DNA from 4 places in the Cutibacterium sp. LaCa_255 genome. Region 1 is predicted to be linked to each of the others. Evidence: riboswitches for the same ligand, from Rfam matches in the RefSeq annotation. Region 1 holds a riboswitch; each other region holds the start of a gene.
The links. Region 1 has a riboswitch for cobalamin ahead of ACP8ML_RS02320 (FecCD family ABC transporter permease). Riboswitches for the same ligand answer to the same signal wherever they lie in the genome.
Positions count from the first base shown of each region.

Region 2: linked by a shared signal. The riboswitch ahead of ACP8ML_RS11030 (ribonucleoside-diphosphate reductase subunit alpha) and the one ahead of ACP8ML_RS02320 (FecCD family ABC transporter permease) in region 1 are both predicted to bind cobalamin.
Region 3: linked by a shared signal. The riboswitch ahead of mutA (methylmalonyl-CoA mutase small subunit) and the one ahead of ACP8ML_RS02320 (FecCD family ABC transporter permease) in region 1 are both predicted to bind cobalamin.
Region 4: linked by a shared signal. The riboswitch ahead of ACP8ML_RS09780 (prenyltransferase/squalene oxidase repeat-containing protein) and the one ahead of ACP8ML_RS02320 (FecCD family ABC transporter permease) in region 1 are both predicted to bind cobalamin.

Region 1 covers NZ_CP190956.1:521,713-528,932, forward strand. The annotation lists gene ACP8ML_RS02290 (CbiX/SirB N-terminal domain-containing protein) at 1-710, shown strand, start outside; gene ACP8ML_RS02295 (VOC family protein) at 774-1,610, shown strand; gene ACP8ML_RS02300 (AlbA family DNA-binding domain-containing protein) at 2,145-2,567, opposite strand; gene ACP8ML_RS02305 (hypothetical protein) at 2,991-3,161, shown strand; partial or broken gene ACP8ML_RS02310 (AlbA family DNA-binding domain-containing protein) at 3,186-3,446, shown strand; gene ACP8ML_RS02315 (ATP-binding protein) at 3,744-4,754, shown strand; cobalamin riboswitch at 5,323-5,502, shown strand; gene ACP8ML_RS02320 (FecCD family ABC transporter permease) at 5,589-6,608, shown strand; gene ACP8ML_RS02325 (ABC transporter ATP-binding protein) at 6,605-7,220, shown strand, end outside.
Region 2 covers NZ_CP190956.1:2,417,083-2,424,302, reverse strand. The annotation lists gene ACP8ML_RS11030 (ribonucleoside-diphosphate reductase subunit alpha) at 1-2,272, opposite strand, end outside; cobalamin riboswitch at 2,385-2,576, opposite strand; gene ACP8ML_RS11025 (NADH:flavin oxidoreductase/NADH oxidase) at 2,749-3,849, opposite strand; gene ACP8ML_RS11020 (YciI family protein) at 3,920-4,198, opposite strand; gene ACP8ML_RS11015 (MarP family serine protease) at 4,404-5,597, opposite strand; gene idi (isopentenyl-diphosphate Delta-isomerase) at 5,736-6,344, shown strand; gene ACP8ML_RS11005 (isoaspartyl peptidase/L-asparaginase family protein) at 6,348-7,220, opposite strand, start outside.
Region 3 covers NZ_CP190956.1:750,878-758,097, reverse strand. The annotation lists gene ACP8ML_RS03295 (S8 family peptidase) at 1-28, opposite strand, end outside; gene meaB (methylmalonyl Co-A mutase-associated GTPase MeaB) at 243-1,289, opposite strand; gene scpA (methylmalonyl-CoA mutase) at 1,438-3,627, opposite strand; gene mutA (methylmalonyl-CoA mutase small subunit) at 3,624-5,534, opposite strand; cobalamin riboswitch at 5,614-5,865, opposite strand; gene ACP8ML_RS03275 (alpha/beta fold hydrolase) at 5,936-6,943, opposite strand; gene ACP8ML_RS03270 (hypothetical protein) at 7,048-7,220, shown strand, end outside.
Region 4 covers NZ_CP190956.1:2,144,276-2,151,495, forward strand. The annotation lists gene ACP8ML_RS09760 (vWA domain-containing protein) at 1-856, shown strand, start outside; gene ACP8ML_RS09765 (VWA domain-containing protein) at 853-1,806, shown strand; gene ACP8ML_RS09770 (tetratricopeptide repeat protein) at 1,806-2,504, shown strand; gene ACP8ML_RS09775 (leucine-rich repeat domain-containing protein) at 2,638-5,043, opposite strand; cobalamin riboswitch at 5,267-5,506, shown strand; gene ACP8ML_RS09780 (prenyltransferase/squalene oxidase repeat-containing protein) at 5,492-7,220, shown strand, end outside.

The sequences.
Region 1 (7,220 bases):
TCATCCAGGTGACCCGTCCGTCGGTTCCCGAGGCCCTCTCCGCCCTGGCTGCCCAGGGTGCCGACCAGATCGTCGTGCAGGGCAATTTCCTCTTCCCGGGGCTGCTGCACGTGTGGATGACCGAGCAGGTGGAGGCCTGGCAGGCCAGCCATCCCGGAGTCGAAACCCGCATCGCCCCGGTCATCGGTGACTGTGACGAGGTTGCTGACGTCGTCGTCGATCGCTACCGAGAACCCCTTGACGAGGTGGGCCTGGGGGAGGGAGCCCCGGTTTACATGACGGGTCTGCGTCTGCAGGGCCGCAAGGTTCTGGTCGTCGGTGCCGGGCACGTTGCCGAACGCCGCGTCGTGAGGCTGCTCGAGGCCGGGGCCGAGGTCCACGTCGTCGCCCCGAACTCCGGTATCCAGCTCGCGCGGATGTCCCGCAAGGGATTGGTGGACCTGGAGCGTCGCGCCTTCCAGGTCGAGGATCTTGACGGCGTCTGGTTCGTCCAGGCCCTCACCAACGATCCCGAGGTGAACGCCTTGGTGGCCGAGGAGGCCGATAAGCGCGGCGTCTTCTGTGTGCGTGGTGACAAGGGACGCAAGGGCAGTGCCTTCACCCCGGCCACCGAGAGGGCTGGTGGCATGACAGTCAGCGTCGTCGGCGACCGCACCCCGCGTCGCTCCGCCAAGCTGCGTGACGAGGTGCTGCGAGCCCTGCAGGGCTGAATCATGTCAAGGAGGGATTCCCCGACGATGACGGTTCAGGGCTTTCCTGCCTATCATCGTCGGGTGATCTCCCACGACCTACATGCCCTGGGCTTCGACGCCCCCGATCTCGACGTCCTCGTCAATTCCGCGGCTGAGGCTGGTGCTGTCGGGGTGGAGGACGTCGGCGGGTTCGACCTGCTGGCTGCTTACACCGATCCGTCCGGGGCGCGGCTGGCGCTCATGAAGCAGAAGGATCGCGACGAGATCGAGACGATGGCCTCCCTCGTCGCCCCGACGACTCACCCCGCCGATCTGGTGCGGTTCAGCTCGACGGTGGCACTGGTCGACATCTACTCCCACGCCAACTTGGCATCCATGCTCACCGGGGAGTCGGTGCTCAAGCTCCCCGCCGCCAACCGCAAGCACCTGGCGCGCTTCCTGGCCAATGTTGACGACCCGGTTGAGATACCGCTGTGCCCCGAACCCGGTGACGACACCCCACGCTTCATCGAGCATCTGAGGGTGGGCGCCGTCGCCAATCAGATGCTGCGGGTTTTCGAGTCCGAGGAGGAGTACGGACGCTCTCACGAGGGGTCTCTGGGCGGTACCGGTGATCTGCAGTTCGCCGCCGGAACCCTGATCAGCCCGTGGCTGATGGAGATCAATGCCGGTCGCGCCACTCGCGGGGAGGCCAGCGCCGTCGCCGAGATGACGATGGTCTGCGAGCGGGTCGAGAAGCGCGCCAATGCGCTCACCGGCGTCGACTGGTACCGGATCGTCGGCGATACCTCGATCCCGATGACCCTGGCCGCCCCGGCGAACCTGCCGAGGGTTCCCCATGAGGGGTCGGTCATCTCGGGTCAGGTCGTCCCGGTGGTATCGCTGGGAACCTGGGAGGGTGAATCCTTCTGGGGCTGAGGCCGTGTGCCGGTCCCCCCATGTGGCTGGCCCGTACGGTCAGCGATACTCCGTCCCCCGTGGCACCCCCCAAGCGTTGGGGGTGAGCCAGCTGCAGGCGCCCCCGTTTCCCGACTGTGTCTGTTCTGGTGCCCAGCTCCACGCCGTTCACATGTGTTCCAGGCCTGGCGGGTGGGTCGCCAGACTGCAACTCACACTGCAAGCGTTGCAGTGTGAGTGAAGGTGTGGATGGTTCAGCATACGGTATGGATTCGGTAGCAGGTCGTCCGGGCACCTTGGCGGCCATCCATGACGACGAGTCTTTCCTTGAGCGGCAACGCCAGAGCGTAACGCACCTGACCAGTTGTCAGTCCCGCGTAGTCTGCAAGTTCGTGGATCGTCAGTGCTCTCCCCTGCGACGAGTGTAGCGAGTACGTGCTCCTCGTTGCGGGTTGGGACCGAAGATCTTTGGGGCCCGGTGAGGGCCTCGCTGTCTTCGCTTCGTAGTCGTCATGTTGACGCCACATGAGCGCCGGGTAGTGCCCCTGCGGATAGTCACCCAGGGCATACAGTCCTGCCAACGTTGGTTCTCCCTGATGCTGTCAGCATGTTCGTCGTCCGCAGGATTCGCTCGTCAGCATGGTCGCGCAATCGTCGGTCACTGGTGCGTACTGTCGTCAGATACGACTCCACCAGCTCAGGTTCCAGGTCGTCAACGACACGTCCCCTGGCAGCGGCCAAGTCGTAGTCGATCTGTTCGTCCACATGGAGAACCTCCACCTGTCTGCCGTCAATGGTGAATGTCTGAAAATCCAGATGCGGTGATGCTTGGACGGCATCCCTGGCCTGTGTTGCGATACCCGCCTCCGTTGTTGCGATGTCCTTGACGCCCACCACGTCGAACCGACCGTTTGCTTCGTCCACCCCGAGGATGACTGTGCCGCCATTGGGCATGTTCGCGAATAGCGTCTCCGCCATCTTTGGCACGTTGCCCGATGTTCGTTACTTGCACTGTTGTTTGCAGTGTAAGTGAGAGTGTGCGCGGGCCCGGGTGAGGTGGTGGTCCGGTCTGCCGAGCGGGTCGTGGTCCAGCGACCCCGTGGCAGATGTGCCAGGGATCGTGGGGTTCGCCACCTGGCGTGGCACGAGGTGCCTTGCCGAACCGAAATACCGCACTGAATCATCCGCCGCCCCGCTGTGTTGGCTCATGTTGTCTCAACATGCCAGCCAGTTGTCTCCCCAATCGTGAGGGGACGTCAGATCCATCGAAAATGTGTGCGCACTCCTCGTCGCTGAGCTTGATCATAACTTTTCAGTCATAAAGTTATACTCAATGTCTGGACTGGATGCCTGGTTAAAAGTTTCTGGGCACAAACTTGTAGCTGGAAGTGGACTGCTCACATGGGAACAACTTTCGGGCCAGACCCGATTGCAGTTGAGATCGACGCTGCGCTGGAGCACTTGGACGCAGGGCACCGGGTCCCGGAATGCAAGTATCTTGACTTCAAGGAGGATTCCAGTCGACGAGGCAAGCACGGTGAGTTGCTACTGGGTCGACGTGAGGATGAATGAGCCGCTGAGCAGCTTGCCGGTGAAGCCGCGTGCATGGCCAACACCCCTGGGGGTGGTGCTCTGATCGTCGGAGTCAATGACAAGGATGATGGACCATTGCTCATCGGTACATCCTTGGATACCGAGTGGTTGCGGAGGAAGATCTATGAGCACACCTCTCGCGCGTTGACTGTTGACGTCCGAGAAGTCCACGTTCACGATGCCAGGTTGTTGATCGTCAGATCACCCACCGCGCTGGAACCGATCAAGGTCAAGGGAAAGATCCGCTGGCGGATTGGTGATCATTGCGAGGAGATCGACGCAACGTCATGGCACCACCGCCATCAGTACTCTATCCGCTACGACTGGTCGGCGCAGTTCTCAAACGTGAGCCTGGAGGAAGTGCGACCTGCTGCCCTTGACGCAGCACGCGCCTTCCTCCAAGCCAGCACCGACGAGGCGGCGGTGGAATTGGCCAACTGTACGAGTCGTGAGTTGCTGTCCCGGTTGAACGCCATTGATGGTGAGGGCAAGCTCACCAATGCTGCTGCTCTGGTCTTTGTGGGGCGTCCCGAGCCATGCCTTGACTACATACGTCGTGACATGCCCGGTCAGGACAGCGGTGACCGAGTACGTATTGGTGGGGTATCACTGCTTGAGCAGCTCCAACGGGTGTTCGCCGTCGCGCGGGCGTACAACCCTTTATCGCATGTGTCTTCGGGACTTGTCGAGGGGCAGGTCCGCCAGCTGCCGGAACGTGCCATTCGTGAGGCCATCGTCAATGGGTTGGCTCATCGTGAATGGGGGCTGCCCGATGCAACGCTCATCGAGCACAATGGAGCCGTCTTGCGAGTTACCAGCCCCGGAGGATTCTTCGGAGGTGTGACGGCTGAGAACATCATCACCCACCCATCGACGTCCAGAAACGTTGCTCTCACTGAGCTCTTGGCATCACTTCGAATTGCAGAACGTGAAGGTATCGGAGTTGACCGTATGGTTGGTGATTTGCTTCGCCGGGGGCTTCGCATGCCGACCATTCGGGAAATTGACGGTCCCTATGTGGTGACGACGCTTTCCGGTGTCGATCCTGACGTGGCATGGACATCGTGGCTCACTGGTATGGATGTTCCCGAGCTCATGCAAAATCTCCGCACTTTGATGGTTATGCGTTTCCTCACTGATCATCTCTGGATCGACGAGGACATTCTTGCTCCCTACCTGCAAGTCCCCGTCGAGGAAGTTCACGAAACTCTTGAGCTTCTACGGCAGACGGAGTGTGATGGCGAACCCTTGCTGAAGCCCATCCGCGGCGTTCCCGACGAAGCCCTCCCCGCGTTTACCCTCTCCAAGAGAGCAAACAAGCAGCTGGACATGGAATATGCGAATCGCGGTTTGAAGCGTTCAGTGCCTAGTAGAGCAGTGACGGCTCGTCAATATGCCCGGCATCGAGGGCGTATCAGTACGACAGAATTGGGCGTCATCCTGGATGTGTGGGCTTCCAACGTCGGACAGGTCCTCAAGGATCTCATGGCTGACGGAGTACTGCAGCCTTCGTCAGAGGCAATGGCAGGTCGCGGATTTCACTACCTGTGGAAAGGTGACGAGGCATCCTGACTTTTTCAGTCCTTATGATCCATCTCGCCAAGTTCCTGGTCAGGCAGAGCGTGTTCCGATACACCGGAAAGCTAAGTGCACTTCCCCTTTCGGGGCGGTGGAGCACAACTTTTTGACCGAAAGATTGTACTTGCACCCTCGGATTGGGTGTCTGGGTGCAGTCTTCGAGGCTGCTCCCTGTGGTTCTGGCTGCTGAACCAGTCGAGAAAATTGTGCTTACCCTCGCGCTTGTGCTGTTGAGCAGAATTTTTCAGCCACAAAGTTGTACTCCAGGCATGAAGCGGCGGCGGGAGCACAACTTTTCGCAGTGTGGGGAGCTCTGCGCGGTATGGAGATCCTGTCGGTGGCGGTGTTGTGGTCCGTTCGTCTCTGTGGCAGATGTGTCAGGAGTCGTGGTGTCTGTCGCCTGGTGTGGCACGAGGTACCTTGCCGAACTGAATTACCACGCGGGTGCGAAGTACCCCGTCGATTGCGCTCGGTGGGTTCCGAGGCGTGTGCCGCACGCGATCCGGCATGTCTGTGACAAGGGGCTGGCGGACGGCACGTCGCGAAGTGCGTGTCACAGGTGCTAGCCTGCCTCGCATACATGGTGCGGCCCCGATGAGGCCGCAGTGAATCCGGTGAGAATCCGGGACTGTTGCGCAGCGGTGACGGTGACGACGTCGGCAAGACCACTGGGAGTGATCCTGGGAAGGGCCGACCGAGAGTGATCCGAAGTCCGAAGACCCCATGTATGACTTGTGTCGTTCGGGCCTCGCATCAAGGTCCTCGCACTCAGAAGGAACAGCTATGCCTTCCTCGAGACGGTCGGCCGAGCGTGACCGCCGGTTGCCGGTGGCACCCCTGGTGATCATCCTCGTCGTGCTCATCGCCGTCAGTGCCGTCATTTCGCTGACCATCGGTTCGGAAGCACTGCCACTGCGCGGCGTTCTCGACACGGTCGGAGCCCGAGTCACCGGCGAACCGGGCCCCGACCCGACGGTCGATGTCATCGTCTGGGACCTGCGTGCCCCCAGGGCACTGCTGGCGATCATCGTCGGAGCCGGACTCGCCCTGGCCGGAAGCGGTATGCAGACCCTGGTGCGCAACCCGCTGGCCGACCCCTACCTGCTGGGTGTCTCGGCCGGTGCGAGTGTGGGGGCCACCGCGGTCATCGCCCTGGGGATGTTTGTCTCCTGGGGCCCTCACCGGCTCACCCTCGGAGCCTTGGTGGGGGCATTGGGCGCCGCCGGTCTGGTGTACCTCATCTCCATGGCCCAGGGTGGCATGACGCCGCTGCGGCTGGTGCTCTCGGGCGTCGTGCTCTCTGCGGCATTCTCGGCACTGGCGAGTTTCCTCGTCTTCCGCAGCTCGGACCCGCGCGCGGCGCAGTCGGTGCTGTACTGGATGCTGGGATCGGTGTCCGGTGCCACTTGGGACAGTTTGTGGGTGGCAGCCATCGTCACCGCTCTGTCCGTGGTGCTCATGATCGCCTTCTCGGGTTGGCTCGATGCCCTGGCGGCTGGCACCGACGTCGCTCGATCCCTCGGCATCCCCGACACCAGGGTGCGCAAGGCGCTGTTCGTCGGCAACTCGGTACTCGTCGGGGTGCTCGTGGCGGTTTCGGGCGGCATCGGATTCGTCGGACTCGTCATTCCGCACATGTCACGGCTGCTCGTGGGAGCCAGTCACCGGTCGATGCTGCCTGTCGCCGCCGCCATCGGCAGTCTCTTCCTGCTGTGGGTGGACGTCGGCGCCCGCGTCATCGCGGCACCACAGGAGGTGCCTCTCGGCGTCGTCACCGGGTTCATCGGCGCTCCCATCTTCCTGTACCTCATGGGGCGCAGTCAGTACCGATTCTCGAGTGAGTCATGACACGTCTCGAAGTTCGCAACGTCCAGTGCCGCATCAACGACCGCGTCATCGTCGACGACGTCAGCTTCATCGCCGAGCCGGGGAAGCTCACCGCCATCGTCGGCGTCAACGGAGTCGGCAAGTCGACTCTGCTGCGATCCATCGCCGGGGTGCGTCAGTTCAATTCCGGCGACGTCCTGCTCGACGGCACCTCCGTCACCAACTACACCCCCATGCAACGTGCCCGACTCATGGCTTTCGTCGGGCAGGAGGAGTCGCCATCGCCAGACCTCCTGCTGGGTGAGATGGTTGCGCTGGGACGCACTCCGCATCGCAAGCCGTGGCAGGTGGGGCAGCGTTCCGAGCGAAGGATCATCCGGGATTCCCTGGCCCTGGTCGGACTTGACCACCTCATCGATCGTCGCTGCGACCACCTGTCCGGCGGTGAACGGCGTCGCGCCGTCATCGCCCGTGGCCTGGCCCAGGGTGCAGACCTCATCATGCTCGACGAGCCGACCAATCACCTCGACGTGCGCCACCAACTCATGCTGCTGGACACGCTGCGCGCCAGCGGTCGGACGGTGGTCGCCACCATCCACGATCTGGGCATGGCCGCAGCCCACTTCGACCACG
Region 2 (7,220 bases), 870 kb from region 1:
CCTCCATGTCACCGACCGACCGGGAGGCCAGGTAGATGTTGCGGCTGATGGCCTGGTCCACCCACTTCTGCGCCCTGGCGGCCACGTTGAGGTAGGCCATTGGATCCAGGGTGAAGGAGGTGCGGTACAGACGTCGCAGAGATGCCGGGATGGCCTCGATCTCGCTGGGATCCCCCTGACGGCGCAGCAATTCCTCGCGCACCTTCTCCCACAGCCCGAGGTCCTTGAGGTCGGCCACCAGGTTGCGGTTGACCTCGAGGAACTTCCCGGCCGAGGTGGCTCGGGAGAACATCTGGGAGAACTGCGGGTCCAGACCCGGCGTCGTGCCAGCGACCAGGCCGATCGACGCGGTCGGGGCGATGGCCATCAGAGTGGCGTTGCGCATTCCGCGACTCACCTTGGTACGCAGCCCGTCCCAGTCCATCCTCGTCACCCGGTCGACATCAACGGGAATGCCACGGTCGCGCTCCAGGAGAGCCAGGGTGTCGACCGGGACCATCCCCTTCGACCAGCCGGATCCTGCGAACATCGGGTACGAGCCACGCTCGGTGGCCAGATCAGCGGAGGTGTCGATGGCGTGCCAGCTGATGAATTCAATGACCCGGTCGACGATCTCGCAGGCCTCGGGGGAGTCGTAAGGAATCCGCACCTGCTCGAGCATGTCCGTCAGCCCCATGACGCCCAGGCCGATGGCCCGGTTCTCCACGTTGGATCGCTCGGCCTGAGGCACCGCCGAAGCGGTGATGTCGACGAGGTTGTCGAGGTGGCGCACCGCCAGCCGAGTGGTGGCGGCCAGTTGGTTCCAGTCGATGCGACGTTTCCCGCGCGGCCCGACGAGGTGTCCGGCGAGGTTGACCGAAGCCAGGTTGCACACCGAGGTGTGGTCGCGGTCCTGGGGCAGGCAGATCTCGGTGCACAGATTCGAGGAGTGGATCGTCCCGGTGTTGCTGTTCAACGCGCGGGTATTGACGCTGTCCTTCCACGTCAACCACGGGTGGGATGTCGTCTGCAGGCTCACCAGGATGGCTCGGAACTGTTCGCGGGCCGTGGTGCGGTGGAAACGCTTGATGTGGCCGGCCTCGGCCTCGGCGATGTAGTGGGCGTAACGCTTCGAGAAGGCCGACCCGGTGAGCTCGGTGAGATCGGGGGTCTCGGCGGGGTCGAAGAGGTACCAGTCCTCGTCCTTGGCGACGCGTTTCATGAACTCGTCGGAGATCCACACCGCGGTGTCGGCGGTGCGGGTCCGCCGGTACGGGTCACCGGAGTTCTGCCGCAGATCGAGGAACTGCGGGAAGTCCATGTGCCAGTTCTCCATGTAGAAGCACAGTGCGCCGAGCTTTTTGCCTCCGCGGGAGACGGCCCGCAGCGTCGAGTCGATGGTGTGCATGAAGGGGATCGGACCGGTCGACGCAGTGTTGTCGGAGCGAATAGGTGACCCCTCGCAGCGCAGGTCGGACATCGACAGCCCGATGCCGCCGGTGCCCTTGGTGATCCACATGACGTCACGGATCGTCCGGGCGATGTGCTCCAAATCGTCCTCGGTGCGCATGACAAAGCAGTTGGACAGCTGACCAGCCGGGGTGCCCGCGTTGACAAGGGTGGATCCAGCCGCGAGATGACGCAGGTTACTCATCGAGTCGTAGAGGGCGAGGGCAGAGGAGGTGGGATCGTCCTCGGTGAGGCTGAGCCCCATCGCCACGCGCATCCAGAAGTACTGCGGTACTTCCAACGCTCGCTGGTCGGGGGTACGCAACAGGTAACGGTTGACCATGGTGCGCACGCCGGTGAAGCCGATGAGGTCGTCACGGATGGGATCAAGGGCCGTGGCGAGGGCGTCGAGGTCGAAGAGCCGCCCCAGTCGCTCGTCGAGGTGGCCGTCGGCGACGAGTTTGTCGATCGTGCGCGGGAAGCAGGCATGATGGAGGTCTCGCACCCGCTCTGGGCCGGCGTCACCGAGACCGTCGTGGGTGTCGTCGAACACCTCCTTGTACAGCTTCTTGACGGCGATTCGGCTAGCAATGGTGTCGAAGGCGGGGTCGTCCTTGGCATTGCCCAGAGCCACCTGGATGACGGCCTCGTCCAGGGCGTCGGTGGTGATCCCGTCGAACAGGGTGATCTCCACCTCGGCCTGCAGCAGGGTTGCCCGGGCAACGGCGTCGTCGAGCCCACGGGCTGAGTCAATGATGGATGCAGCGACTTCGTTGCCGTCGTAGGGGGCCAGGGATCCGTCGCGCTTGCGGACGCGGATGGTCGAGATGGGGTCGGCGCTCATTGCAATTCCTCCGTGCGATGCCGTAGGCACGCGATCGGGCGGAATGCGGCGGGGACACTGGTCCCCATGAACGCTGCGACACTTCCCGCGAGATCGCGAACCGGGCCCCGCGGTTGCGGGACCACACCTGGCAGGTCTTCGGACTCACGAGCACTTGTTGCCTACTGGCCGTCGCTTCCCATGCCGAAGCACAGTGCATGATGACGGCGGTCGTTCTCGTACACCGCTGCGGGGCAGCTCCGGATTCTCACCGGATTCCCTCTTGGCCCGTGCGAACACGGGAACCATGTGCACTCGCCACTATATGAACGCTGATCAATAAGAGTCAACACAAGATGTAGGGGCATTGAGCGTGTTGGACGTCTCACGGACGCACACCATGACGGCCCCCTGACGGCCGGCGGATTCAGGACACCGAACACGCCGCCGTCACCGGGCTTCGTCGAGCGTCAGAAACGCTGAAACTCTCGACGTCCTCAGCGCCACGCTCCCCGGAATCTCGCCGGATGCCACGGGGCGTCCTCGTTGGGAACTCCCAACTCGTGGGCGGCGCGCAATGGCCAGTTGGTGTCCCGCAGAGCTGCCCGTCCGATCATGATGGCGTCGGCACTGCCCTTCTGGAGCAGCTCCTCGGCCAACTCTGCGGTCCAGATCATGCCGACGGTGGCGGTGGGAATCCCGGCCTCGGCGCGCACTCGAGCCGCCAAGTCAGCCTGGTAGGCCGGGGCGACGGGGATCGGTGCGGACGAGTTGCCGCCCGAGGAGGCGTCGAGGAGATCGACTCCGGCCTCCGCGAAACGACGCGACAGCTCGACAGAATCGTCGACCTGCCAGCCGTCTTCCCGCCAGTCGGTGACAGATAGACGCGCCAACAGGGGCATGTCGTCGGGAATCGCACCGCGCACGGCCGTCGCAACCTCCAACGGCAGGCGGACGCGTCCGTCGAAGTCACCGCCCCAGTCGTCGGTGCGGGTGTTGGACAGCGGCGAGTAAAACTGGTGCAGCAGATAACCGTGGGCGCTGTGAAGTTCGACGGCGTCGAATCCAGCGTCCACAGCACGCGCGGCGGCGGCGCGGAAGTCGTCGACGACCTTCTCGATGCCGTTCTCGTCAAGGGCGTTGACGGGCAGGCCGACGTACTGCTTGCCGTCAGCAGGGGCGGTGGTCGGACCGACGGGAATCCAGCCGCCGTGCTCGGGAGGCACCACCTCGCCCTGGAACCCCGGCCACCACTTCTCGGTGGAGGCCTTCCGGCCGGCGTGACCGAGCTGCACGGCGATCTTGCCACCAAGCTCGTGGACGGCATCAGTGACGGTGCGCCAGGCAGCCACTTGGTCGTCATTCCACAACCCGGTGTCAGCAGGGCTGATGCGGCCTTCGGGGCTGACCGCGGTGGCCTCGGCGACGATGAGGCCGAAGCCACCAGCGGCAAAGGACCCGTAATGGACGAGATGCCAGGTGCCCGGGATCCCGTCGTGAGAATCCACCGCGTACTGGCACATCGGTGGTACCCAGGCGCGGTTGCGAACTGTCAGGCTACGGAGAGTGAGGGGCTGGAACAGCAGAGGTGACTTCATGACTCCATGACACCACGCGTTTCAACCGTCATCCCGTCAATCTCGACCGTCAGCCAGGTTGGCAGCCGTGTCAGACGTGGTGGTGGTAATTCGGCTTCCACTCGCGCACTGAGGTCACCTGGACAGCCGTCTTGGGGTAGGGGTCAGCCTCCAGCAAATGATCGAGAACATCGCGGTCAGGCACGGTGTAGATGAGCACCGCTCCGCTGCCGTCAGCCAACGGGCCGGCATTGACGAGCTGGCCACGTTCGCGCATGACATCAAGGTTCTCCAGATGGGCCGGGCGCGCGGCCATGCGCTCCTCGGAATGGGCGGGATCATAATGGGTTTCGACGATGAAAACTGCCATGACTCAATGCTATTGGGACATCGACCGGAACTGAAGCGTTGAGAGGGCGTCGGACGTTGACGCGTCATTGTGCGGCATGGGATGCCCTGGGATGCCGCCACGGTGTCGGTGCTTGTCAAATGACGTTTCGGGAAATCAGGGTGGCAAACGTGCGCGGAACCGTCCCACGACGGGAACATTGGGCGCTCAAGATTTTGACACCAGCTCAGCCAACGGTGCACCAGCCGGTCGCAGCCGCGGTGGTGTCGTTGGCCCCAGCACGGATGAACTTGCGAGTCTGGTTGTTCGACAGCGCGTACCCGGTCTGCGGCTGGGCGGTGGACCGGGCGAAGATCGTGCCGGCGACCTTGCCGTCCGTCGTCAGCAGTGGCCCACCCGAGTTGCCCGGACGTACCGTGCCGCGCAGCGAGAGGATCTCGCGGACGACGGTGTCGGTGCCGTAGATGTTCTCACCGCGAGCCATGATCGACCCACGCACGGTGGCGGCCTCGAGGGTGTACGGACCATCAAGTGGGAATCCGGCGACGACCGTCGGATCACCATCCTTGACAGCCGACGCCATTGTCAAGGCTGGGGCATGAAGGTCGGGAACCGCCAACACCGCCAGGTCCATGTCCGGGTCGTAGGAGACGACGCGGGCTTGCAGTCGAGCCCCAGATCCGCCCACCTGCACGGTGACCTGGTTGGACCCGGCGACGACATGGGCGTTCGTCACCACCCGGTGGCGAGAACTCACCCATCCGGTGCCCTCGGAGGCCCGATCACACCGTGGTGCCCGCGACCGCACCTTGACGATGGATTGAGCTGCGCGCCGCACTCCAGGAGTAGTGACGGTCTCGTCGTCGGGAGCCGGTGCGGGCAGGCTGGGAGCTTCGTCGGCGAAGACCTTCGGGAAGGTGTCAGCAGCTCGGCCGACCAGCCGGGCAGCGGCCTCGTTGACCTCATCCGGGATGACGCGATTGGTCTGGGTGATGACGGATGACTCGTCGATGGCCTCGGTCCATGACGGCGGCAGGATGGGGGAGAGGGCTGTTGCCGCCACCGTGACGACAAGTGCGGTTGCGATGACGTTGAGCACTGAGCCGCCGAAACGGTCCACGTTGCCCAACCCCACCGAGTTGAATGCGCGGTGGATGTGTTGGGCGATGTGGACGCAGATGCCCTGAATGATCTCGGCAATGACGAGGGTGATGCACACCCGCACCGCACCTGCGGCCAGCCAGGTCCAATTCTCGTCGAAGAACTGGGCAGCGACGATGCCGGAGGTCCACAGACCGGCCCACACCCCGAGGACCAACCCGATGAGGCTGGCCACTCCGACGACGGCCCCGCGCATCCACCCGGCCATGGCACGCATGGTGAGGTACACCACGAGGATGACGTCGAGGATGTGCGGCATGGCTCTCCCGTCGGAGGTGGGTGGACGAAGTGACGAATACAGCATCTCAATGGTGCCTTTGAGGTGGCGATGAGCCAACGTAGGGGACCCGAACGCATTCGACTTCGCGGAATTCGTGGTTGTTGGTAGCTTGACGTCATGAGTCATCACGATGGCGAGGATGGGGGCACGCCTGCCCATGACGCGGATTCTGTCCACGACGATCTCGTCATCCTGCTCGACGACGACGGCAACCAGGTCGGGACCGCTCCCCGAGCGACCGTTCACAGCCAGCACACCCCACGACATCTGGCCTTTTCCTGCCATGTCCTTGACGTCGGCGGGCGAGTTCTGCTGACCCGACGAGCCCTGACGAAGGTGGCCTGGCCGGGGGTGTGGACGAACACCTGTTGTGGGCATCCGCGGGTCGGCGAAACGATCATCGACGCGGCAGTGCGTCGCACTCACCAAGAGCTCGGCCTCGATCTCGATCCGCGTCGGATGCGCATCGTCCTTCCTGGTTTTTCCTATCGCGCCACCGACGCTGGCGGCATTGTCGAGGACGAGCTGTGTCCGGTCGTCGTTGCCCGGTTGTCCCTTCCCGAGGAACTCGTCGAGTTGAATCCTGACCCGGACGAGGTCGAAGAGGTCACCTGGGTGGGCTGGCAGGACATGTACGGCCTGGCGCGATCGATGCCGGCCCTGCTGAGCCCCTGGGCGGTCGAGCAGATGCTCGAGTTCGGTCCGGAACTGCCCGTCGTGCGCTGAGCCTCACACCGAGGTCAGCACCTCGCCGTGATCTGGCCAGGCGGCCAGCATGGACGCCGACACATGGCAGACGACGAGACGTCCGGACGCGTCGACGGCGATGAGGCCTCCCGTGGCTGGTGCGCCGTCGGTGACTCGTGACGAGACCTCGTCGGTGAGGGCTCCCATGGCCGCGTGGTTGACGGGTTCACCTGCCAGTCTCATACGAGCATCCACCTCGTGGGCCACCACTCCCTGCAAGAAGGCCTCGCCGTCACCGGTGCAGGAGACGGCCACGACCCCATCCCGGGCGAAGGTACCGGCCCCGACGACCGGGGAATCACCGATGCGACCTACTGACGACGCGACGATCCCGCCCGTAGACGTCGCAGCAGCAAGATGACCGTGATAGTCCCGGGCGACCGCCCCGACTGTGCCATGCCTCGGGGCCTGGTGGCGTCCGGCAAGTACCCGTTCCAGCTGTTCCCGGCGAGCGTCAGTCACGAAGTATTCCGGGGGCTCGACCTCCAGACCCCAGCCTCGGCAGACCTGCTCAGGAGGGTCGCACAGCAGGACATGGGGTGACATGGCGAGGATGGCCCGGGCCAGACGAATCGGGTTGCGGGCATGACGTGAACAGCACACCGCCCCGGCATGTCCGTGGCCGGTCATGACGGCGGCGTCAGTCTCAACCGTCCCCTTCGCTGTGAGGACCCCACCTCGTCCGGCATTGAAGAGCGGATCGTCCTCCATCGCCACGACCGAGGCTGTGACGGCGTCAAGGGCTGGCCCACCAGCGTCAAGAACTGCCTGGCCGGCGTCGAAAGCGTGCCGTAAGGACAGCCGGAACCTCTCGGCATCCTCGCCGGTTCGGGGCGGAACGTTGCCTGCGCCACC
Region 3 (7,220 bases), 230 kb from region 1:
GCAAGGTCGACGTACGACGTGATGCCATGTCCATTCCTCTCGGTTTGTTGAAGGTGGAATGAACCTAAGGTGACAAGGGGTCACCTCCTGGTCATGACGTCAAAACTTCTCACATGACGGTCGAGAAATCTTTCTGAAACAAAACCGGATTAGCTTCAGCTCCATATGTGCCGGCCATCCAGGCATGACAAGGCCGGGAGCGCGAAGCACCCCCGGCCGGTCGTTTCTGGGACGACGTCAGATCAGGAACCGCTGGTCATCTCTCCCTGAGCCCACGGCAGCCCCGGGACGGCATGAGCGAAGGCGCGCAGGATCTGCTCGGCCCCCTCCAAGGCGTTGGTGGCCTCCGTGCCCAACCCGGCCTCGATCTTCTCGGCAACCTGCTGGACGGACGGATCAGTGTCCAGTGACTCGAGAATCTCGTTGCGGACCATGTTCCACAGCCACTCACGCTGCTGCTCGACACGACGGGCTTGCAGGGACCCGTCCTTCTCGAGGTAGGCGCGGTGATCGAGGATCGCCTGCCAGACGTCGTCGAGCCCTTCCTTGGTGTACGAGGAGCAGGTGAGGACCGGGACGCGGCGCTTGTCGGCGTCGGAGGACACGAGCTTCATGGCGATCGAGAGATCACGAGCGGAGACACGCGCATTGCCGGCATTGTCGCCATCGGCCTTGTTGACCGCAACGACGTCCGCCAGTTCCAGGATGCCCTTCTTGATGCCCTGCAGCTGGTCGCCGGTACCCGCGACGGAAAGCATGAGGAAAGTGTCGACCATGCCTGCCACGGCGACCTCGGACTGTCCGACACCGACGGTCTCGACGAGGACCACGTTGTAACCAGCCGCCTCCATGACGATCATGGCCTCACGCGTGGCCCGGGCGACGCCACCCAGGTGACCGCCGGAGGGTGACGGGCGCACGAATGCCTCGTCACGGTTGCACAGATCCCCCATGCGGGTGCGGTCACCGAGGATCGAACCGCCGGTGCGGGTCGAGGAAGGGTCGACGGCCAGGACGGCAACCTTGTAGTTGAACTCGTCGATGAGCTTGGTGCCCATGACATTGATGAAGGTCGACTTACCGGCGCCGGGAACACCCGAGATACCGACACGGATGGCGTCACCAGTGTGAGGAGCCAGCAGGCGCAACATCTCGCGTGCCTTCTCGCGATGTGCCGGTTTGCTCGACTCCACCAGAGTCAGCGCTTTGGCAATGTGCTGGCGGCTCCCGGCCAGGACTTGCTCAACCAGTTCGGGGACGTCGATCGGCATGATCACCATTTCCTTCATCGGGTGGGTACGTCTACCGTACCGCCCACGGACAACGTTCATGGCGGAGGGCTCATACCCAGTGGCTTTCAGGTCCGTATGACGGTGGCCCCTGGAACCTCGCGGGGTTCCAGGGGCCAATCCTTCAGTCTCGTGGACCGATCCAGTCTCAGTCGTCGCTGTGAGCGGCGAGGAGCTTCTCCATCAGCTCGATGGCAGCGTCCGGGATGACGGTGCCAGGTGGGTAGATGGCGGCTGCGCCGTCATCCTTGAGCTCCTGGAAGTCCTGGGTCGGGATGACGCCACCAACAACGATCATGATGTCGGAGCGGCCAAGCTTGTCCAGTTCCTTGCGCAGGGCCGGCACCAGGGTGAGGTGTCCGGCGGCCAACGAGGAGACACCGACGACGTGGACGTCGCCCTCGACAGCCTGTCGAGCGGTCTCCTCAGGGGTCTGGAACAGCGGGCCGACGTCGACGTCCATGCCGAGGTCCGCGTAGGCGGTCGCGACGACCTTCTGGCCACGGTCGTGACCATCCTGACCCATCTTCGCGATCATGATGCGAGGACGACGGCCTTCCTTCTCCTCGAACTTCTTGATGAGGTCGTGGACCTTCTTGGTCGACTCGGTGCTACCGGCTGCCTTGCTGTACACGCCCTCAATGGTACGGATCTGAGCGGTGTAGCGCCCGAAGACCTTCTCCATTGCGTCGGACATCTCGCCGACGGAGGCGTTGGCGCGACCGGCGTCGATGCACAGCTTGAGCAGGTTGCGGTCGGGATCGCTCGGGTCCGGGTTGGCAGCAGCCCAGGTGAGCTTCTCCAGAGCAGCCTGGCAGGCCTCCTCGTCACGGTTGGCGCGAAGCTGCTCGAGCTTGGCCTTCTGTTCCTTGAGCACCTGGGTGTTGTCGACCTTGAGGACCTCGAGATCCTCTTCCTCATCGAGACGGTACTTGTTGACGCCGATGAGGGGCTGACGACCGGAGTCGATACGGGCCTGGGTACGGGCAGCGGCCTCCTCGATACGCATCTTCGGGATGCCCTTCTCGATGGCCTTGGCCATACCGCCGGCCTTCTCGACCTCCTGGATGTGGGCCCAGGCCTTGCGAGCCAGCTCGAGGGTGAGCTTCTCGACGTAGGCGGAACCGCTCCAGGGATCGATGACGCGGCAGGTGCCCGACTCCTGCTGGATGAACAGCTGGGTGTTTCGAGCGATACGAGCGGAGAAGTCTGTCGGCAGGGCGATGGCCTCGTCGAGGGAGTTGGTGTGCAGGGACTGGGTGTGTCCCTGGGTGGCTCCCATGGCCTCCACACAGGTACGGATGACGTTGTTGTACACGTCCTGAGCGGTCAGCGACCAGCCAGAGGTCTGCGAGTGGGTACGCAGGCTCATGGACTTCGGGTTCTTAGGCCCGAACTGGTTGACGAGCTTGGCCCACAGCATGCGAGCCGCGCGCATCTTGGCGACCTCCATGAAGAAGTTGGTGCCAATGGCCCAGAAGAAGGACAGACGCGGTGCGAACTGGTCGACCTTCAGGCCCACCGACTCGCCAGCGCGGATGTAGTCGACTCCGTCGGCCAGGGTGTAGGCCATCTCGATGTCGGCGGTCGCGCCGGCCTCCTGCATGTGGTAGCCGGAGATGGAGATGGAGTTCCACTTCGGCATGTTCGCGCTGGTGAAGGCGAAGATGTCGGAGATGATCCGCATCGAGGGCAGCGGCGGGTAGATGTACGTGTTACGAACCATGAACTCCTTGAGGATGTCGTTCTGGATCGTTCCGGCGAGCTGCTCGGGCTTGGCGCCCTGCTCCTCGGCGGTCACAACGTACAGGGCGAGAATCGGCAACACGGCGCCGTTCATCGTCATGGACACCGACATGCGGTCCAGCGGAATACCCGCGAAAAGCTCACGCATGTCCAGGATGGAGTCCACAGCCACACCAGCCATGCCGACGTCACCGGGAACACGCGGGTTGTCGGAGTCGTAACCACGGTGGGTCGGCAGGTCGAAGGCGACCGACAGACCCTTCTGACCAGCGGCCAGGTTACGGCGGTAGAACGCGTTGGACTCCTTGGCGGTGGAGAATCCGGCGTACTGACGAATCGTCCACGGACGGAAGGCGTACATGGTGGCGTACGGGCCGTGGGTGAAGGGCGGCAGACCGGCGTAGGTGTCCAGCCAGTCCATGTCAGCGTAGACGTCCTCGGAGTACAGGTGGCCAACCGGAATCTGCTCCGGAGTGGTCCAGGGCTCCTGCTCACCAGCGGCGGCGGCCAACTTGGCGAACTGCTCCTGTGCGTCCGCGGGGACCGGAGAGTCTCCGAGGTTGATGGAATCGAAACGAGGCAGGGTGGTCACTTGGCAACTCCCAACGTGTCCAGAGTGGTGGTCAGGACGTCAACGACGTCCATTCCGAGGTAGATGCGCCCGTCGACGACCTTCTCGGCCTCGGCAGCGTCATCACCAAATTCCTTGAAGGCACCCGACAGGTAGACCAGCTTGGCGCCAGCCTCCTTGAGGGCCTTGGCGACCTCGAGGCCCTGGGCCGCGTAGGTCTTGGCGTTCGAACACAGGTCAGCGACCTCGGCACCGGACTCCTTGAAGGCCTTGACGACCTCTTCAGTGGTGCCTCCCTCGCACTCCGGGGTCTCCATGCCGGCGATGTGCCACACCGGGGCGGAGAATCCCTCGCGAGGACCGAAGTCACGACGGGTTCCCAGGCAAGCCAGGAAAACCTTCGGACGCTCGGAGCAGGTGGCGGAACGATCAACGAGGGCCTCGAAGATCTCGGCGTCGCGGCGCCACTCCAGCCCGTTGCGCTCGGCAGTTTCGGGGTACGGCTTGGTCTCGACCGTCTTGGCGTCGAGCAGCGGGAACTCGCTGACGGCCGTGATCGGCTGCTTGCGGGTCGCCAGACGCTTGGCGCGCTCGGCATTCAGCTTGTCGAGCTCGGTGCGGACGTGGTCGCCGGTCACGGCGGCGGCCATGCCACCGGCAGCCTCGACAGCCTGGAACTCGACCCAAGCGGCTTCTTCCAGCTTCTTAGTCAGAGCCTCAACGTAGAAGGAGCCACCAGCCGGGTCATTGGCGCGACCGATGTTGGACTCCTCGGCGAGGATGATGCCAGTGTTGCGGGCGATACGACGCGAGAAGTCGCTCTTCGGCAGGCCGATGGCGGCATCGAAGGGCAGGGTCGTGACGGCCTCGGCACCACCGACAGCAGCACCGAAGGTCGAGATGGTGCCTCGCAAGATGTTGACGTAGGGATCGTCACGGGTCAGCTCACGCCAGCTGGTGACGGCCTCCTGACGGGCACCACGCTTGGCGGCCGGCACCTCGAAGACCTCACCGACACGGTTCCACAGGGTGCGCAGGGCGCGCAGACGGCAGATGGTCAGGAACTGGTCGTGGGTGGCGGACACCCGGAAGTTGATGGCGTCGAACGCCTGCTCGGCGGTCAGTCCCTGCTCCATGAGAGCGCGGACATACTCGACGCCGGTGGCGATGGCCCAGGCGAGCTCATGCACGTCGCCGGCACCAGCATTGTGGTAGATCGTGGCGTCAACGACGAAGGCGCGGGAGTTCTTGTACTTCTCGATCTTCCTGACCCACTCGCCCATGCCGGACAGATCCGGGGTGCCACCGTTGAGGGCGGCGAAACCGATCGGGTCCAGACCGAGGTTGAACGACAGTTTGTCGGGCTCGATCTTGGAATCGGCGTAGACCTTGAGGAGGGCCTCGGCGGCAGCCTCCTGGTCGTCGCGGCTGGAGACCTCGACCTTGGCCAGGTCCAGCAGCACGTCCTTGAGATCGCCGGCGATGTCCTCGGGGTTGATGGCGTCGGCACCGACGCGCAGCCACAGGGACGTCACGCCACGCTCGAGGTCAGCGATGACGGCCTTCTTGGTGAACTCGACGTCGGGATCCTCGTGAAGGGCTCGGACGTCCCACGCGTCCATGCTGCCGTCACGGACCGTCGTGCCACGGGTAAAGGGCGGCACGCCCGGGGCGCCGAGCTTCTCGGAGGCATCCTGACGCCGGTACATCGGCTCGATCTGGATGCCGTCGACCGTGGTCGGCTCGAGGCGCTTCATTCCCTGCTCGATGTTGAGTTCCTTGCCCTCGGGGCGACCCCGGTTCAAGACTTTGAGGACCGCGTCCTCCCACTGTTCGTGGGTGACCTTCGGGAAGTCCCCGGCCAGGCTCAACTCCTCGGGCATCCTGTCCTCGACGGGCTTGGATGCGAGGTTGTCAGGATCAGTCATTCGTCAGACTCCTGCTCCGCTGTGGATGGTTGGACGACCTCGGCCGGCCCTCGAGACCTCGGACGCTGTGGCACACGCGGGTGCACCACACGCTCTGGCAGGTATTCGGACTCATGGGCACCTCGTCTGCCGACGAGTCCTACGTCACCGCTTCCCAGACCGAAGCCCAGTGCTTGATCGACGTCCACCCGGTCCGAGAACCAGATGGGCGACGATGGTGATGTCGTTCCCACTCACCGCTGCGGGGCAGTTCCGGAGTTTCACCGGATTCCCTCTTACCGCCTTGAAACCCCGGACGGGATTCCTCGGCACCAGCACCTACGATACTAGGCTGCGCACAATCGGCATAGCGCACTGGGGGTGCATGTGCACGATTGTGCGAAACGAACGTGAGCGGCCTTTCACCGTGCTTTCCGAACCTGCAAGGTCCCGGGTCGGGCGGCGACGGCATCAATCCAGTCGCGCAGGTGGGCGTGGACATGTCGACGGTTCACCTCATTGAGGATCTCGTGGCGCGCCCCGGGGTAGAGAACGAGGTCCACCTCACGCGAGCCCGAGTCGCGCAACTGACGCGCGACCTGGCGCACTCCCCTGCCGGAGTCCCCCACCGGGTCCTTGGCGCCCGACATCAGCAGAATGGGAAGTGCCGGTGGAGTCGCTCGGAAGATCTCGGTGGAGTTGGCGAGTTCGATAAGCCGGACGAGTTCGCGGTAGAAGGCTGCGGTGCAGACGAAACCGCACAGCGGGTCGTCGTTGTAGGCGTCCACGACGCGAGCGTCTCGGGACAACCAGTCGTAGTCGGTGCGAGCCGGCAGGAAGGCCCGGTTGAAGGACCCGAAGGACAGGGTGTTGAGCAGTGGGCTGCGGGAGTCTTCCCCCACCATGAGCACCTGGGCCTGGGCCAGCCCGGTAGCGACAGTGCTCAACGGCCCCAGGGAGGAGCCAGTGCCGATGATGACCAGGCCGGTCATCTCGCGTCCCCGACGAACGGCCAGGACACGAGCAAGGAACGACCCCATCGAGTGTCCGACGAGGAACCACGGCTTCCCCTCCAACCTAGCCATGAAGTGGTCAGCGACGGCGGACAGATCGTCGAGCATCTGGTGGTAGCCACGATCAGACGTGGTTCCGAGTTCTCCTGTGGCGGCAGCACGCGGCCCGTGTCCACGGTGGTCGTTCGCCACGACGAGCCAGCCGTCGGCCGCAAGCACCTGGGCGACCTCGTCATAGCGAGCCGCGTACTCGGCCATACCGTGGCAGAACTGCACCAAGCCCTTGATGGGGCGCCCCGACACAGCCTCAGGACGCCAGACAAGGACGTCGACGTCGGCTCCGTCATCAACGGTGATGGTGATGGTGTCCATAGTTCCTCCCAGACAGCTCACCCCGGACAAAACCGTCTCAACCATACCGACGTCCTCATTGCGCTTATCACACAGCCTGGCCGCAAGAGAACTTAGTGGTGGATGCCCCGCCAGTGCTGCCCGTCACTGACTCCGTGATTCTCTCCCGGTTGGCAGACACCGTCATCGTTGTGGCCCAGGTCGGACACACGACCGTCGACCAGGTTGAAAGCACAGTTTCCTCCATCGAGAACGCAGGAGGCATGGTCTCGGGCATCGTCCTGAACCGTGCCGACTCCTCGAAACTGTCGCATCTGAGATACGGCGAATCGGCGTACGGCTA
Region 4 (7,220 bases), 1.1 Mb from region 1:
CCGGCTGCGGGCCCTCCCCCGCTACCAGCACCTCGTTCAGGCTCGACTTCGACGCCACCTCATCCAGGTGGTGTGCGTTCTCGTCGCCGCGACGTGCCTGGCGGCGTTGGTGGGCCGTCCCGCAAAACCCGACGAGGATTGGCAGCAACGTCGCAACCATGACGTCGTGTTGTGCCTCGACGTCTCCGGGTCCATGGCCGACGTCGACCGTGACGTCATCGGGGCCTACCGGAAGCTAGCGGACAGCCTTGGCGGTAACCGGATCGGGCTGGTGGCCTTCGACTCGGCTGCCGTGACGATCTTCCCGCTCACCGACGACGCCGACTACATCGACTCCCAGCTCGCCCAGTTCTCCCATGACCTGGACCGTGGACCCATCCCGGGATCCCGGGCAGGCGCGAGCGGTTCGAGCCTCATCGGCGACGGTCTGGCCTCCTGCCTCCAACGCTTCGACGGGTCTGACGATCGACGCGGGCGCACCGTCGTACTAGCCACCGACAATCAGCTCTCCGGAACACCAATCTTCAGCCTCAACGAAGCGATCCGCCAGGCCGCCAGGGAGAAGGTCCTCGTCCAGGGGATTGCCCCCTCGGAGGCAGATGCCACCGCGGTGTCGGTCCTTCATGATGCCGTGGCACACACGAGAGGCGACGTCACCCTGGTCACCGGAACGAATCTGGAGGACCAGGATCGCATCATCACAGCGGTGAGTGACCAGGAGGCGCGTACAACCGCCGCAACCGCCCGGTGGACCCAGGTCGACGTCGTCCTACCCTTCGGGGTGCTGGCCTTGGTGTGCCTCGTCGCGGCGACGGCGATGGAGATTGCCCCAAGGCGTCGGGGGGAGGACTCATGACCGTCAGTCCCGACTGGATCCTTCTCGTAGTGGCCATCCTGGCAACACTCGCCCTGGCTGCCATTGCGGTGACGACACGACGCCGTTCCTCCCCCCGATCTAACGCGGCGATGTGGTGCCGGGTGCTCGCTGCCCTGCTGCTCGTGGGAGCGGCTCTGCGCCCCGGGAGCGCCGACACCTCACGCAGCAACGAGGCAGCCGGCGCCGAGGTCGTCGTCATCGTCGACCGCACCACCTCGATGGGAGCAACCGACTTTGACGGTAAGCCACGAATGTCTGGGGTGACCGCTGACCTCGTCTCCCTTGCCGCCGCGATGCCGTCAGCACGGGTGACCGTCATCGCCTCGGACAACCAGGCACGGATCGCTCTACCTCCCAGTACCGACCCAGCCGCTCTGCGCGCCCTCGCCGAGACCCTGGGCTGGCGAGAAACGGTGAACGCCACCGGTACGGACATCGGCCTGGCCGAGCCACTGGCCCGCCGGATGCTCGTCATGGCACGAAAAAGCCGCCCCGCCGCGAAGAGGTATCTGGTATACATGGGCGACGGCGAGCAGACGGCGTCCTCGGCTCCACACAGCTTCTCCGACATCTCCGGACTCATCGACGGCGGCTTGGTCCTCGGCTACGGGACGACCTCGGGAGGCACCATGCCCATTCGCCCTCGTGCCACTGAAAAGGTGACCAGGAATGGCTCGGCTGCGGTGTCCCATGCTGATCCGCAGACCTTGCGAACCATGGCCGGGCAGATGGGCGGACGGTTCCTCCAGCGCGATGCCACCAGCAAGGTGGCCTGGTGGGAGAACCCGCTCCAGCAGCCGGTAAATCGACAGCCTGGACGCATTCGCCACTGGGCCTGGTGGTTCGCCGCAACCGCCCTGATCTGCGAGATGGCGGATGCCTGGCTCAGCGTGCGGGCATGGCGTCGGATGCACAAGGAGGTGACGTGATGGCGACCCTGGAAAGACCAGGACGTGGTGGCATGCACGGCGTCAGGACACCGTGGACGCTACGAGTTGGAGCTGGAGTCGTCACCCTCGTCGCCCTCGCGGCAGCAGTTCTTCCCGCGCGGACAATGATCCTCGTTGATCATGGACGAGCGGACCTTGGCCGGGGGGATGCCGCCAGCGCCGAGGGGAAGTTCACGTCCGCCGAGAAGTTGGCGACCATCGACAAATGGATCGCCCCCTATGACACCGGGGTCGCTCGGTACACCCGTGGCAACTACGACGGAGCTGCCAGCAAGTTTGAGAAGGCCGCCGGTCTGGCCCCTGATGAGGAGCAGTGCTGGGTTCGTCTGAACTGGGCGTGGTCATTGGAGGCGTCGGCTGATCGCTATGCCGAGGCCGACAACCGCGACGAAGCCCTCGTGCGGTGGCGTCAGGGCAAGGATGTACTCACTGACGCGAGCTGCACCTCGTCGTCCCAAAAAGCTGCGGCGAGCAACACCAGGTCTCGACTCGATCGCAAGCGCCAGAATGGTGGCGGAGGAGATGCCGGTGAGGAAGCGGATTCCTCCGGTCAGCAGAACAAGAAAGACGAGCTCGAGGATAAGCTCAGGAAGGCTCAGGAACAGCGTCAGAAGGCGCTCGACCAGGCCAATACCTCCCAGAAGGACTCGGGTTCCGGCACCGGACGGACGTGGTAGCTCACCGGTACGCGTCCATCCTCAGAACTCGAAGCCGTGGCCGCGAACAGATCTCGTTGTCTGGCACGACCCGCGTGTGAGATGACGAAGGGGCCCACCATGGGCGGTGGGGCCCCTTCCGGTCACTCGGGAATCAGACTCCCGTGGAGGGAAGTCCGGGATGGCGCGTGGGATCGTCCGGGAAGGACGGATTCACCGGGATGTTGCCCTGATGAGGTCCGCGCTTGTCCGGAGAGGTCGACGGAGCCTGAGTCGGTGTTGCCGCAGGGTCGACAGTCGGAGTTCCGGTAGGAACGGCCGTGGGAGTCATCGTCGGGGACACCGTGGGCGTCTCGGTGGGGGCGGCAGTCGGCACAACGGTCGGGGTCTCCGTCGACGTAGGGGTCGGAGTCACCGTAGGGGTGACAGTCGGCGCTGGAACCGCAGCCGTCACTGGCTGGATCAACGTCCCCGAGAAGTCCTCGGAGTGGCTGGTGGCGTCCTTGTGCGACCAAGTCCATCTGTAACCATCGCTGGCCTCCGGATAGGTCACTTTGTCACCCGATACCGTCACACCTTCAGGAGCGATGAATTCAGCCTTGGAGCCGTCGGCAGCCTTCGCCATCGGAACCGCGACCTGTTGCCGGGCTGGAACGGCCGAGGCCGTCACGGTCTGCCAGCGGGCACGCAGACCCATGAATGCGATGCTCTCCAGACCCGACAACGGGGACAGGTCGGAGATGTGGTTTGAGCTGAGCCCCACTTTGGTGAGATTCTTCATCCCGGCCAGAGCGGAAACATCGGAGATCTCGTTGTTGTCGAAACCGGCCTCGACGAGGTTCGTCAACCCCTTGATAGGGGTCAGGTCGGAGACCTTGTCACCGTTGAGGAACAGCTTCTTCAATGAGGTGGTACCGGAGATCCCGGACAGATCGGCCAAGTTGACATTGTTGTTCGCCACCAAACGGGCAAGCTTGGGAAGCGCGCCCAGCCCGTCGAGGCTGGTGATGCCCGGATACTTGTACTTGCCGCGCCTGTTCTGGTTGATCGTCAGGTCCGTGAGACTCGTCAGCGAGGACAGCGGCTTCACCGTGGTGATGGGGTTCTGATCCAGGCTCATCGTCCTGAGATTCCCCAGACCCGCGAGCGGAGCCAAATCCTTGACGTGGTTGTTGGGCAGGTAGAGCGTCTCGAGCTTCGTCAGACCGGCAAGCGGATCGACGCTCTCAATCTCGTTGGTCGTCAGGTACAGCGTCTTGACATTGGTGAGGGCCTCGGCACCCGTGATGTCCTCGATGCCCTTGCCGATGCACTTGACCTCAGTCAGCGCACCAAGATTCTCAGCCGTCAGCGGCTTACCGGCACCTACGGCATCCTGGAGACAGGACTTGAAGTTCGCATCGGGGATATCGACGAGCTTCGGTGGTTCGGGAGCCGCGACGACATGGACAGTGATGGACCCGTTGAAGTACGTCGAGGCGTCACGGAACTGCCACACGTAGTCGCCAGCAGAGGGATAGGTGACGTTCTTGCCCTTGATCTTGACACCCTCAGGCACTTCGCGGTCGGCCACGAAGGTCGTACCGTGATGGTCGACAGCTGTCGGGACGGGGACCTGAACCCCGGCGGTGGCCGAGTCACCGTCAACGGCCTGGAAATTCGAGGTGATGTCGGCGTCACCTAGACCCTTGATGTCTTTGAGCGCGGATAGGTCACGGATGTGGTTCTTGCCGACGTCCAGCCGGGACAGCTTCGTCAAGGACCTAAGAGGCGCGACGTCGGTGATCTCATTGCTGTTGACATCCAGGCTGAAAATGCCAGTCGAGGAGGCCAACGGCTTGAGATTACTAATCTTGTTACCCGACAGAAAGGCTTTTCCCAGACCGGTCAGCCGATCAAGGCCGGTGAGGTCCTTGATTCCCATATTCCGGCAACTCAGGCTCGTCACGCCAGCAAGTTGATCCTTGGAAGGGGTAGTGGTGTCCAACTTGTCAGTGATGCACTTCTGCAGGGCCTTGTCAGGAATCTCGAAGGACGCTACCGGAGTCGTCGGGGCTGGATCAACCTTCGGCTTCCAGGTCGGAGGAACCTCCCACGGGCCATCAATGAGCATGTAATGCCAGGCCTCGATCGAGCCAGGCTTCGGGTGGTAGTTGCTGGCACCTAGCTGCGAGTACTCCCATTTTGTCTCGGCATTCCTACCAGCCGGCTGACCATGAAAATAACCCCAATAGGCGTAAAATTTATCGGGGTTCTCCGGATATCCATTGATTGAATCAATGAACATTCCCAGGTCGCCACCGAAATCGGTGCTGCCGATGTCGAAACCGGCTGACTTCAACGCCTCCACCCCAGTGGAGAACTTCGACGCGCAGCCGGTGTCGACATGCCCGTCATCACGCTCGGCATACACGAACACGTGCTTCTGATCGATACACTTCTGCGCCTCATCGTCGTACGACGTCGCCGGTGCTGCCGACGCCGGAACGAATGACACGATGGCCATCGGTATGGCCATGGCCACAGACAACACCACGGCCAACCCCTTGAACCGTCTCACAGGTCCTGCCTTTCACTGCGTGGACGCTTCGTCGTCATCCAAAGACAGGACCGACCATTCCGCTGTCCACGACGGAATTGAGTACGAGACATCTCAACGACGGTGATCCGACTTTGCCGACATCTCTGTCGAACTACACGGTTGCGGGACAGTCCTGGATTCACACCAGGTTCCCCATCGATGAAACCACCAGGATCCTAACATAAGGTGTTCTCGTCGCCGAACCCGAATGTGGACATGTGGTGGCGCCAAGCCTAAACTGACACCGCGACCGCAGGGGAATCCGGTGCGAATCCGGAACTGACCCGCAACCGTGAGGGGCTCATCCCGAGTCGGAGTACCTGGGTTGTCGAAGGAATATTACACACCGTCGAGGACTGCGGTGAGTTCGACTCAGGGGCCCTTCCCGTCCGGAGCGCAACGCAGCCTCAGGAAGAAGGCCCGCCACATGACCAGGCTCAATCAATGGGTCGCCGGCCTCGCCGCCGGTGCGCTCGTCGCATCGCCGTTCGCGGCACCAGCGTTCGCTGACCCGCAGCCCGCGCCATCCCATGCAGCCATCACCGCCACCATTGATGACGGCTCTGCTCCCTACTGCTTCGATCCGCCGGCCAACCCGGTCAAGGGTGCCATGTGGGCCGGATCGGTCAACGACACCGCCGCCACCAGCACCTACGTCGCCAAAGCCGCCGACTGGCTCGCCCAGAAGTGGCAGGAAGACCCGACAAACTACAGACAGGCCGGCGGCATCGCCGACGGCATCATCGCCCTGGTCGGCTCAGACGCCCACCCCGACACCGTCACAGAAATGACCACAGCCCTCAAGGAAGCCGGCCCGAAGTACGTCGACAAGAACCCGGCTGGCCTGGCCAAGGTGATCATGACCGCCGAAATTCTCGGCGAGGATCCCACCTACTTCCTCGGCAAAGACACCGGAAACCTGTGGATCAAGCTCGCCAGCTACATCAACGACGACACCCCAGGCATGCAAAACCGCGTCACCATGTACTGGGGCCCGCACCTCATCACCATCGCACTGACCCGCGCCAACCGCCCGGTACCAACGAAGATCCTCGACAAACTGCTGTCCACCCAAGGCACCCAAGGTGACGATGCCGGCGCTTTCGGATACACCAAACGAAACCACGACGGCACGAAAACCTTCGTCGGCGACCCCGACTACACCGGCATCGCCCTGTCCGACCTCACCCTCCTCCAACGCAACCCCCACCTCATCCCAGACGGCTACCACACCAAAATCGACACTGCCGCCAACAACGCCACCACATGGGCCATCAACACCAAAACCCACGACGACGGCGACTACTGGGAAACCTACTCCGCCGCCAACTCCACCGGCATGCTCGCCAGCGCACTCGCAGAACGCGGCGAAGACATGACAACCGTCAAACAATGGCTCATCCGCCAACAAAACCTCACGAAAGTCGGCGCATGGCAAGCCCAACGCAACGACCACGAACCCAACATCATGGCCACCGACCAAGCAATCATGGCCATCACCGGCCACGGCTACGCCTCAACATGGTCCGGCAAAACCCCCAAAAACACCCCCTCCTGCAAAACCACCCCAACCACCAAGCCCACTGTCACCCCTACCGGCAAGCCCGGTGACATGGGCGGCGCCCAGAAGTGCATCGCCGTGGGCCATGTGTGGGTCTACGTTGAGCAGCACGACGGCACCTCCGAGGGTGCTTGCGCCTCGAAGTTCGGCAATGGTCTGGAGGCGCTTGAGTCCGCCGGATTCATCGTCAAGGCCGAGGGCAGCATGGTCACCATGATCAACGGCTACCCGACGAAAACCGACACCCACGAGGCGTACTGGTCCTACTGGCACGCCACCCCGGCTGGCGCTGACAAGTCGGCGACATGGGAGCACTCGAGGACCGGCGCCGCGAGCGCCCAGCCCAAGGCCGGATCCATTGAAGGCTGGTACTTCAAGTCCTCCGCCGCTGACTGGAATGCTGGACCGAGCTGGGATGCCCGTCTAACACCATACGACCCCTCGGCTACCCCGACTCCGAATCCGAGCGTGACCCCGACCCAGACGCCGAAGCCATCCGTCTCCCCGACAGTGGCCCCGACCGTCACTCCCACCGGCACACCGACGATGACCCCGACCGGATCGGCCACTCCGACGCCATCCGCCACCGAAACGG